DNA from 3 places in the Exiguobacterium sp. Leaf187 genome. Region 1 is predicted to be linked to each of the others. Evidence: riboswitches for the same ligand, from Rfam matches in the RefSeq annotation. Region 1 holds a riboswitch; each other region holds the start of a gene.
What was found. Region 1 has a riboswitch for lysine ahead of ASF99_RS01120 (aspartate kinase). Riboswitches for the same ligand answer to the same signal wherever they lie in the genome.
Positions count from the first base shown of each region.

Region 2: linked by a shared signal. The riboswitch ahead of ASF99_RS14945 (Na+/H+ antiporter NhaC family protein) and the one ahead of ASF99_RS01120 (aspartate kinase) in region 1 are both predicted to bind lysine.
Region 3: linked by a shared signal. The riboswitch ahead of ASF99_RS15540 (amino acid permease) and the one ahead of ASF99_RS01120 (aspartate kinase) in region 1 are both predicted to bind lysine.

Region 1 is NZ_LMPR01000004.1:44,022-47,307, forward strand. It holds gene argH (argininosuccinate lyase) at 1-1,037, shown strand, start outside; lysine riboswitch at 1,108-1,285, shown strand; gene ASF99_RS01120 (aspartate kinase) at 1,398-2,597, shown strand; gene ASF99_RS01125 (aspartate-semialdehyde dehydrogenase) at 2,611-3,286, shown strand, end outside.
Region 2 is NZ_LMPR01000011.1:176,061-179,346, reverse strand. It holds gene ASF99_RS14945 (Na+/H+ antiporter NhaC family protein) at 94-1,677, opposite strand; lysine riboswitch at 1,788-1,966, opposite strand; gene ASF99_RS14935 (uracil-DNA glycosylase family protein) at 2,059-2,796, opposite strand; gene ASF99_RS14930 (heme oxygenase) at 2,921-3,241, opposite strand.
Region 3 is NZ_LMPR01000012.1:41,906-45,191, reverse strand. It holds gene ASF99_RS15540 (amino acid permease) at 1-1,394, opposite strand, end outside; lysine riboswitch at 1,526-1,714, opposite strand; gene ASF99_RS15535 (MarR family winged helix-turn-helix transcriptional regulator) at 1,880-2,335, shown strand; gene ASF99_RS15530 (diguanylate cyclase) at 2,472-3,286, shown strand, end outside.

The sequences.
Region 1 (3,286 bases):
CAACGGATTTACATCTATGGATGGAACAACATGTTGAAGCGTTGACGACGGCATTACGCGAGCTCCAGTCGGTCATCACGGAACAAGCGGAGCAACATATCGAGACGGTCATGCCAGGGTATACGCATTTGCAACGGGCACAACCGATCTCGCTTGCGCATCACTTGCTCGCTTATTTCTGGATGTTCGAACGTGATGTCGAACGGTTGACGGATAATCAAAAACGAATTCGGAAATCACCGCTCGGGGCAGGTGCGCTCGCGGGGACGACATTCCCGATCAATCGTTTCCGGTCTGCTGAGTTGCTCGGTTTTGAGTCGGTCTATCCAAACAGTCTTGATGCTGTCTCGGACCGTGATTTCGTCATCGAATACCTCGGGATCGCTTCGACCGTCATGATGCATCTCTCGCGCTTTTGTGAAGAAATCATCATCTGGGCGTCGCAAGAATTTAGCTTTATCGAGTTATCCGATGCCTTCTCAACAGGATCGAGCATGATGCCACAAAAGAAAAATCCTGATTTCGCTGAGTTGATTCGTGGAAAAACGGGGCGCGTCTACGGTAACCTGATGGGCTTCTTGACGACGATGAAGGCATTACCACTCGCTTACAATAAAGACATGCAAGAGGATAAGGAAGGGGTCTTCGATACAGCAGATACCGTTCTCCAATCCGTTCAAATCTTCACTGGAATGATTGAATCTGCGACGTTTAAGACCGAAGCGCTCAAGAAGGCGACAATGCAAGACTTCTCGAATGCAACGGAACTCGCTGACTACCTTGTAACGAAAGGCATACCGTTCCGGGAAGCGCATGAAATCGTCGGCAAAGCCGTCCTTTACTGTGTGCAGAACGGTTGTTTCCTGAAGGATTTGAACCTCGAGACGTATCAAACGTTCCATCCGGATATCACGGAAGACGTCTATCCGCTCCTCGATCCGGTTCAAGCAGTAGCACGCCGGACTAGCTACGGCGGGACAGGGTTTGCTGCCGTGTCGGAGCAACTCGAACTCGCGAAACAGCATCTTGCGAATTGACGAATTTTGAAAAAAAACAGTCAAATGACTGGATTTAACAAAAGATGTCTGCTATAACTGTAACTAACAACCGACAGATAGAGGCGCGGATGACATGAGTAGCATCATTCTTGAAGGCAAGCATGCCGAATGATGTGAAAGGGGAAGTCCGCCGAAGTGAACGAGAAGATGCTTCTTCTTGTTTGCTGGTACAACGGTTAAGATCCGTTGTACTGCCGAAACCGATGTTTCGGAGCGCTATCTTACGTAAAAGAACGAATGACTTTGTCTTCGTTTGTCCGATCGTGATAACGACGGGCCGTAGGAACGCTCCTACCGGCCCGTCGTTTTTTTCTGTATCGGGACAAAGGAGATAGGATTGTGACAACTGTACTTAAATTTGGTGGAAGCTCGGTTGCGACTGTCGAACAGATTCAGTCTATTGCGAATTATTTGAAGAGTCGCGCAGCCGAAGGTGAAAAACTTGTCGTCGTCGTTTCAGCGATGGGCAAGATGACAGATTCTTTGATTGCTCAGGCGCAAGCCATCACAGATCGCCCCGAGCGCCGAGAACTCGATCGTCTGCTTGCCATCGGAGAAGAACAGACGATTTCATTACTCAGCATCGCCCTCAACTCACTCGGCGTCAAAGCGTTATCGCAAACAGGCGCTCAAGCGGGAATCAGTACGATGGGATTGCATACGAAAAGTAAGATCAAACAGATTGATGGAAATCTGTTACGACAAAAACTCGAAACATACGATGTCGTCATCGTCGCTGGATTCCAAGGTGTCAACGAACTCGGTGATGTCACGACGCTCGGACGTGGTGGATCGGATACAACGGCTGTTGCCCTTGCGGCAGTCCTTGATAAACGGTGTGAAATCTACACGGATGTCGACGGTGTCTATACGGCTGATCCACGAATCCATGCTGCTGCTCAACCGATTCCGCACATCTCATATGATGAGATGATGGAGATGAGCGCCCTCGGGTCGAAGGTCATGGAAATGCGGAGTGTCGAACTAGGAAAAAAATACGGCGTACACATCTTCGTCGGGAAAACACTTGAATCGAAAAGGGGAACATGGATCATGGAAGCGACGGAAACAATGGAACAAAAAGCGGTGACGAGTGTCAGTGTGACGAAGAACGTCTTGACGGTATCAATCAAACACGTACCGCAAACGAATGCAGCAGTAGCCGATATCTTCGAACTGTTATCCAATCGCCACGTCAACATCGACATGATCAGTCAAACGACGTTCGACAGTGACATTTTCTTATCGTTCTCATGTCCACTCGATGAGGAAGAGTTCCTCGATGAAGCATTGAAAGACATCATGGATCGCTTCACGACAGTCAAGGTCGATCGCCATAATCAACACGCAAAATTATCTGTCGTCGGAATCGGGATGCGGGATGCAACAGGTGTCGCTTCGAAGTTGTTCGCAATCTTCCGAGCAGAGAACATCCCGTTCTATCAAGTCACGACATCAGAAATCAGCATCTCGTACACGATTGCACAAGCAGACATTGAACGGACGGTTGCAGCGATTGCAAACGCGTTCGAGTTATAAGGAGGAAAACAGGATGTATCATGTAGCAGTCATTGGAGCAACCGGCGCCGTCGGTCAAAAAATGTTACAAGTACTAGCCGAACTGGACTTCCCGGTCAGCCGCCTGTCCGCTTACGCTTCTGCTCGTTCAGCAGGGAACACGGTACAGTTCAAGGAAGAAGCCATTACGATCCAAGCACTGACACCAAGTATCACGGAAGACGAGATTGACGTCGCGTTGTTCGCGGCGGGCGGAACGATCAGTGAACAATATGCCCCGTTACTAGCTGAAAACGGAACACTCGTCGTTGATAATTCAAGTGCTTTCCGGATGCAGGAGACGATTCCGCTTGTCGTGCCAGAAGTCAATCCACAAGCGATTCAAGCGACGGACCGCTTGATCGCAAATCCGAACTGTTCGACGATTCAATCCGTCGTCGCCTTAGCACCGCTCCAGTCACTGGGATTCGAGCGTGTCAACTATACGACGTATCAGGCCGTATCCGGTTCTGGTCAAAAAGGAATCGAGGATCTGGCACGTGGAGCACGCGGAGAAGAACCCGTCAATTATCCGCATCCGATTCACGATAACATCTTGCCACATATCGATGTGTTCCTTGAGAACGGCTATACGAAAGAAGAGCAGAAGATGATTGACGAAACACGGAAAATCTTCAATCTTCCAGCACTACCAGTCAGTGCGACATGTG
Region 2 (3,286 bases), on a different contig from region 1:
CATTTAAGCAGGAAAACAGGCTTGTGTCTCGCCTGAGGAAAGGGCGTGAAAAGACGCGTCATTCTTTTTTGAGTCAGTCCCTTTTTCATTTCATCAATCCGTTTGTAAATCCGAAGCAGTTTCGCCTTTTTTCGAGAGAACGTTCAAGACGACGACGAAGAGTACGAATGTGACAAGAGCTCCGATGAAACCGAAGACCGAAGACTCCGTGAAACCGATGACTAAATAACCTACTGCCGCAGTGACGGCACCGACTAGCGCATACGGTAACTGTGTCGTAACGTGATCGATATGATGGGATCCAGCCCCTGTCGAACTGAGGATCGTCGTATCGGAAATCGGTGAACAATGGTCACCGAAGACAGATCCAGCAAGAACAGCAGCAAGCGTCGGTAATAAGAGTGAGGCATCGACAGCCATGACGAGATCCGCACCGATTGGCAACATGATCCCGAATGTGCCCCAACTTGTTCCTGTCGAGAATGCCATCAAGCCGGCAATCAAGAATAATAAGAACGGCAAGTACGAAGCAGAAATCGAGTTGCTGATGAAGCTTGCGAGATAATCGCCTGTTTTCATATCACCAATAACAGCGATGATCGTCCAAGCAAATAATAGAATCACGACTGCTGGCCACATCGAACGCATACCAGCGACGATGCTTGCACGGTAATCGCGACCCGGAATTTTTCGTCCGATCAGCATCAAGAAAGCGACGATTAAACTGATGACGACACCTGCGACAAGTGAGCGTGTGACGTCTGTTGCCTCAAATGCTCCAATTAAAGTAAACGGACGGTTGTCGGCTGCAAGTGCCTGAGCACCTGTCCCGAGTAACGCACTGATCGTAGCAATGACGAGAACGACGATCGGAACGACGAGATCCCGGACTTTTCCGTTCGTATGTTCGTTGACCTCTTTTGCCATCCCCATCGGTGTTCCTTTTGACGCATCAAAAAGTTCACCATTCGCAGCGCGGCGTTCATGCTGTTTCATCGGTCCGACAGAGACGCCAGAGTAAGCGATGTAAAGTGTTAAAAGTAACGCGAAAATCGCATAGAAGTTCATTGGAACGATCATCATGAAAGCACTAAACGCTGAGTAATCCGTAATCGAGTGCGTCGTTAAGATACCGGCGATGATGGAAATGATGAATGCGCCCCAACTCGAAAGCGGACTGATGACACAAACAGGCGCAGCTGTTGAGTCAATCAAATAGGCAAGCTTCGCACGTGAGACACCACGGCGATCCGTTAGCGGACGACTGACATTGCCGACAGCGAGACTGTTGAAGTAATCATCGATGAAAATCAAGATACCGAGACCGAAGGCGACTAAGCGTGCACCACGCGCTGTCTTGACGTGTGTAGAAGCCCATTCACCGAAGGCGCGAGCGCCACCAGATGTTTGAATTAATGTGGAAAGGACACCGAGCAATAACAAGAAAACAAGTAATAAAACGTTCCACTCGTTCAAGGCACCATCCGCCCAAAAGAGGCTAAAGATATTCTTGCCGAGATAGGTTACCGTATCGATCGGGTTAAAACGGTGAAGTAACAGGGCACCGACGAGAATGCCGACACCTAACGAAAGAACGACCTTTCGGGTAAAGATGGCTAATAAGATAGCTAGTAAAGCAGGTACAAGGGCAATAATGGAATCTGAATAGTTGACCATGAAAAATATCCTCCTCTTTAAAAATGGCTTAAAGATGAGACCCCGCGGCACAAAAAAAGCAAGGGCACCGGCAACAAAGCCGACACCCTCGCTGGATGCGTCTTTCTTAGCCGAATTGGAGCGCTCCATACAACTGTTATGTATGGCAATCGATCGGGTATTTCCCGAATCGACCAACGACGGTATGCTCGACGCATACTGTCATTTCGGCGATGTCACCTTTCCTGTAGTCGTCTTCGTTGTCATCCTCGGACCAAGTACTGATTGAAATCGCGCCTCTACCTCATCGATAGAATAGTCATATTCTGTTCTTATGGACACTTTATCACGTATTTCAAAAAAGATTCAACCATATATTCTGATAATTTAAGACAAAGTTGCTCATTCGGCAAAATGTTGAATGAGCTGTTTCATCAAATAGGCTTGGTTTTCTTCGAATTGTTTTTTTCGATGACCGTTCGCGCCAGATGGATGGGGGAAGTTGGAAAGAAGCTGATGTTGTTCGATTCGTCCATCCTGAATCAATCCACGGACTTGCGTCTCGACGACCCGACCGAGTGGAATTAATAACGCTGGTTTTTGTAACTGATTGATCTCAGCGACGAAGTGTTCTTCCGCGTAGTGCCTCAATAAAGGACTACGACTAATTTTCGGTTGATGACCCGAGTAATTCTTTTCGCGATAAAAGACGGGTTGCTTTAACAGTGATGTTGGATGCAATAATTTCTGATGTTGATGGAATAAGCTAGTAGCCGTCTCAATTCCGAGTAATGCTGGAAGCTCGAGTGTATCAAGCATCTGGACGAGATTACGTCGCATCGTTCCGGCAAAACTGGCTGCATATTTGACGATGCGTGCCGTCCCTTCTAGTGAAGCCCCATGATGGAGGGCATCCGTTGCTTCTTCGAAAGCGATTCGCATCTGTTCAAAACCTGGTGTGATCCCGATGATGACGACTTTTGCTTCAGTATTGACATATTCGCCAATCGGAGAGTAATAGACGGTCAGCTCGTTCTCCTGTTGCAATAAAAAATCGTCCGTCCATAATTCATCACGTCGTAACGTACGATCATCAGGTAAGCTACGAATGGCTTGTTCAAATATAGTTAATGAATTCATGAAGAACCCTCTCTCTCTGTATTGGCACTATAATAACAAATAATACCATTTGAGACAATTACACCCTTTCACTATTTGTGTATAGGTATATAAAAAAGGACTCGAGACGAGTCCTTTTCGTGCATCATGCGCGTTCTTTGACCGAAGCAACTTCATATGTCAGAATCTCGCTGCCGAGCATTGGCGATTCTCCTGCCTCACTACTCGCAGGTCGACTATGTGACGCTTTGAAATCGTCACTCTCCCGCCATGCTTGAAAACTCTTCATGTCTTCCCAATACATGTTGACGTTCATTTCATCATGTTCTTCGATGTTTTGCGTCAATAAGACCTCGACGCGGATGAATCCGTCCATCGTATCAAGTCCACTTGGACGCGTAAAACGAGGAGCGAGAGCTGCAGCCATCCCTTTTTTGACTTTAATCCGGTTCGTAACGACGATCATCATAAAATCCCCTTTCAAAAAACGAGTAACGTACTTCTTCAGTAT
Region 3 (3,286 bases), on a different contig from region 1:
GCGAGGAATAATGGAATACCAACATACGTTGCGGCAATTCCGACCCAATCAATTTGATCCGCGAGGAATGCGGCATAGTTTTGACCGACGATGACGAGGAAACAAAGACCGAATGCGAACAGCGGACCGAATGGGAACGCTGGTGCCACATATGGTAAGTCTTTCAACGAGTGACCTTGTGCAAGGAATCCTTTACGGAAACGATAGTGACTGATTGCAATCCCGAGCCATGCGATGAATCCTGTCATACCGGAAGCATTGAGTAACCACAAGTAGACTTGTCCACCAAACATTGACGTCAAGAAACAGAGTGCACCGATTGCTCCTGTTGCGAGCAAAGCGTTACGCGGTACACCGTTTTTCGATACTTTCGCAAACAACTTCGGTGCATCTCCTTGGCGAGCAAGCGTATAAAGCATCCGAGTCGAAGCATACATACCTGAGTTTCCGGCAGATAGAACAGACGTCAAGATGACGGCGTTCATGAGTGCTGCTGAGAACGCAAGACCTGCTTTTTCAAAGACGAGCGTAAACGGACTAACCGCTACGTCCGTAATGTCATTCGAAACCAAGTTCGGACTCGTATACGGAATGAGCATTCCGATGACGAAAATCGCGAAGACGTAGAAAAGTAAGATACGCCAGAAAACTTGTTTGACTGCTTTAGGAACGTTCTTTTTCGGGTCTTCTGACTCACCCGCGGCAATCCCGACGAGCTCCGTTCCTTGGAAACTGAATCCAGCAACAAGAATGATTCCGATGACGGCAGGAATCCCACCGACGAACGGTGCATCGCCAAGAGCAAAGTTTTTAAAGCCAACCGGTGGCTCCGATGTAAAGACACCGAAAATCATCGCAACACCGACGACTAAAAAGACGATGACGGTAACGACTTTAATCATCGCAAACCAATACTCCGCTTCCCCGAATCCTTTAACGGAGAAGTAGTTCAAGCCGATCATGAGTAAGAGGAATAAGGCACTGAAATAAAATCCAGGAACATCCGGGAACCAGTACGTCATGACGATTTGTGCTGCGACGAGTTCAACTGCGATCGTGACTGCCCAGTTGTACCAGTAGTTCCAGCCGAGTGCAAAGCCGAATGATGGATCGACGAATTTTGTTCCATATGTCGAGAAGGATCCAGCGACCGGCATGTACGCTGCCATTTCACCAAGACTTGTCATTAGGAAGTAAACCATCAGACCAACGATTGCATACGATAGGAGCGCACCACCTGGTCCTGCTGCTGCGACGGAAGCACCGGACGCAATGAAGAGTCCTGTTCCGATCGCTCCACCGATGGCGATCATTGACATATGACGGGCTTGTAATCCACGTTTTAATCCTTCTGCTGTCGAATCTGTTGTTTGTTTCACATCTAGATTGTTCATTTCGTTCGCTTCTCTCTTTAATAAATTTTTGAGAGGACACTTTTTGAATGAAAAAACAAAAAGCGCCCTCATCTTCCAGATGGAAGATGAGAACGCAACATAATAAAATGGATGCGCCTCATTCTACCGTCGTGAAAGATAGCTCTCCACAAGTAGGTGATACCCGACTTGTGACAGTATTAGACCTATTTGATCTAATCCCAATCGATCATCTTCAAAGCGATGATTGATTTCGGCAATTCTTCCTTTCAGGTCACCTCATCTGTCGCTTGACGACATCCGTAACCGTACTCTTAAGAACTGCAACCTCCATCCCACTGGTTGAGTGAGAACTGAATTAAGTTAGTTATTACTACGCCATATTACACAAAACGCCACGAAATTGTCAATTGCCTTTTTCGAATCTGGGGTAGTCGATGGTAAAAATCCGATATGTTTAGTACACTAAATGGTAGAAGTCCACTGAGAGAAAGGATGCTGCTTGCATGCCACAGGAACGTGATTTGCTAACTTATCGACTCGAGGAACAAATGCGTGTCATTCTTCGTACCCTGCGACGTGAACTTAACCGGCTATTTGAAGGAACGGCGACCCGGAGTGAATTTTTCATCTTACGAAGCCTTTCAGAAAATGGTCCTCAGCGCCCGACGCTTCTTGCGGAACAATTTGAGCTCGCGACGAGTCAAGTCACTGCTTTGACGGATAAGCTGTATAAACAAGGATATGTCACACGGACACGCTCGACGGAAGATCGTCGTTCAATCGTCCTCGCTTTGACGGATGACGGAGAACGTGCATTTCGGGATCTCGAAATCGTCCGGAAAAACTATTTACAAGATCGCTTCGGTACATTGACGGAAGAAGAGCTGGAAACGATGATTCGTGTCTTTGATAAAATTTTACTGACGATGGATGAGGATTCTCTTACTTCATCTTCTTAAAAACGGTAGATCTTCTACCGTTTTTTATTTTTCATCTAAACATTTATGCCTGTCTAACCGTTATCTAGTTGAGTATACTGGAAGTATATATATGGAAATCTGTTAGTTGGGGAGCTGGGAGGATTTGTTGTCCATCATGAATCAATTCATCATTAACTTTTGTCTACTGTTTACAACGATTACTCTCTTGTTCTTACCGTTTCGGAATCAACCGCGTATTTCATTGAACTCCAAATGGAGCATTCGACTTATACTCGGAGCAGTCTCTGGTTTGATTGCGGTCTTATTGATGTTCAATGGGATTCAAATCGATGTCGCCCGTGTTGATTTACGTATCGTTCCCGTCGCGATTGCCATGCTGTTCGGTGGTTTCCCAAGCGCCATCGTTGCTGGTGCAATGATCATCGGGACACGTTACTTTTTAACACCAGTTGATCAAATGGAAGGATTTTATTTATCGACGTTGATCATCGTCTTGTTCATCACGACGATCGGGATCATTCGTCGATTCGTCCATGTCTCGATGCGTCATTTTCAGCTTATGGTGTTGGTCGGTATTCTCTATTCGTTACCCGCCATCTACGTCCTGACGCACAGCTGGTCGACATTCTTTAAAATCTCGATTGCGTACGTCTTCTTTAATTTATTAGCTGGCTTTGTCGCTTTTCGATTGCTGACGGAATTACGCCGTCACTTCGAAAACATCCAGTATCAGCAGAAACTCGCCATGACGGATGCTTTGACAGGGCTCGCCAATCGTCGTCGCCTGGATGACTCGCTTTCGCTTGTCGGCTCGACCGACCAAGGCTATTCGCTTGTACTCATCGATATCGATTTCTTCAAGCATGTCAATGATACATATGGTCATGATGCGGGCGATGATGTGTTACGCCAACTCGGCATGACTCTCGCTTCCTTGACCCGTCCAGACGACCTCGTCGGACGGTACGG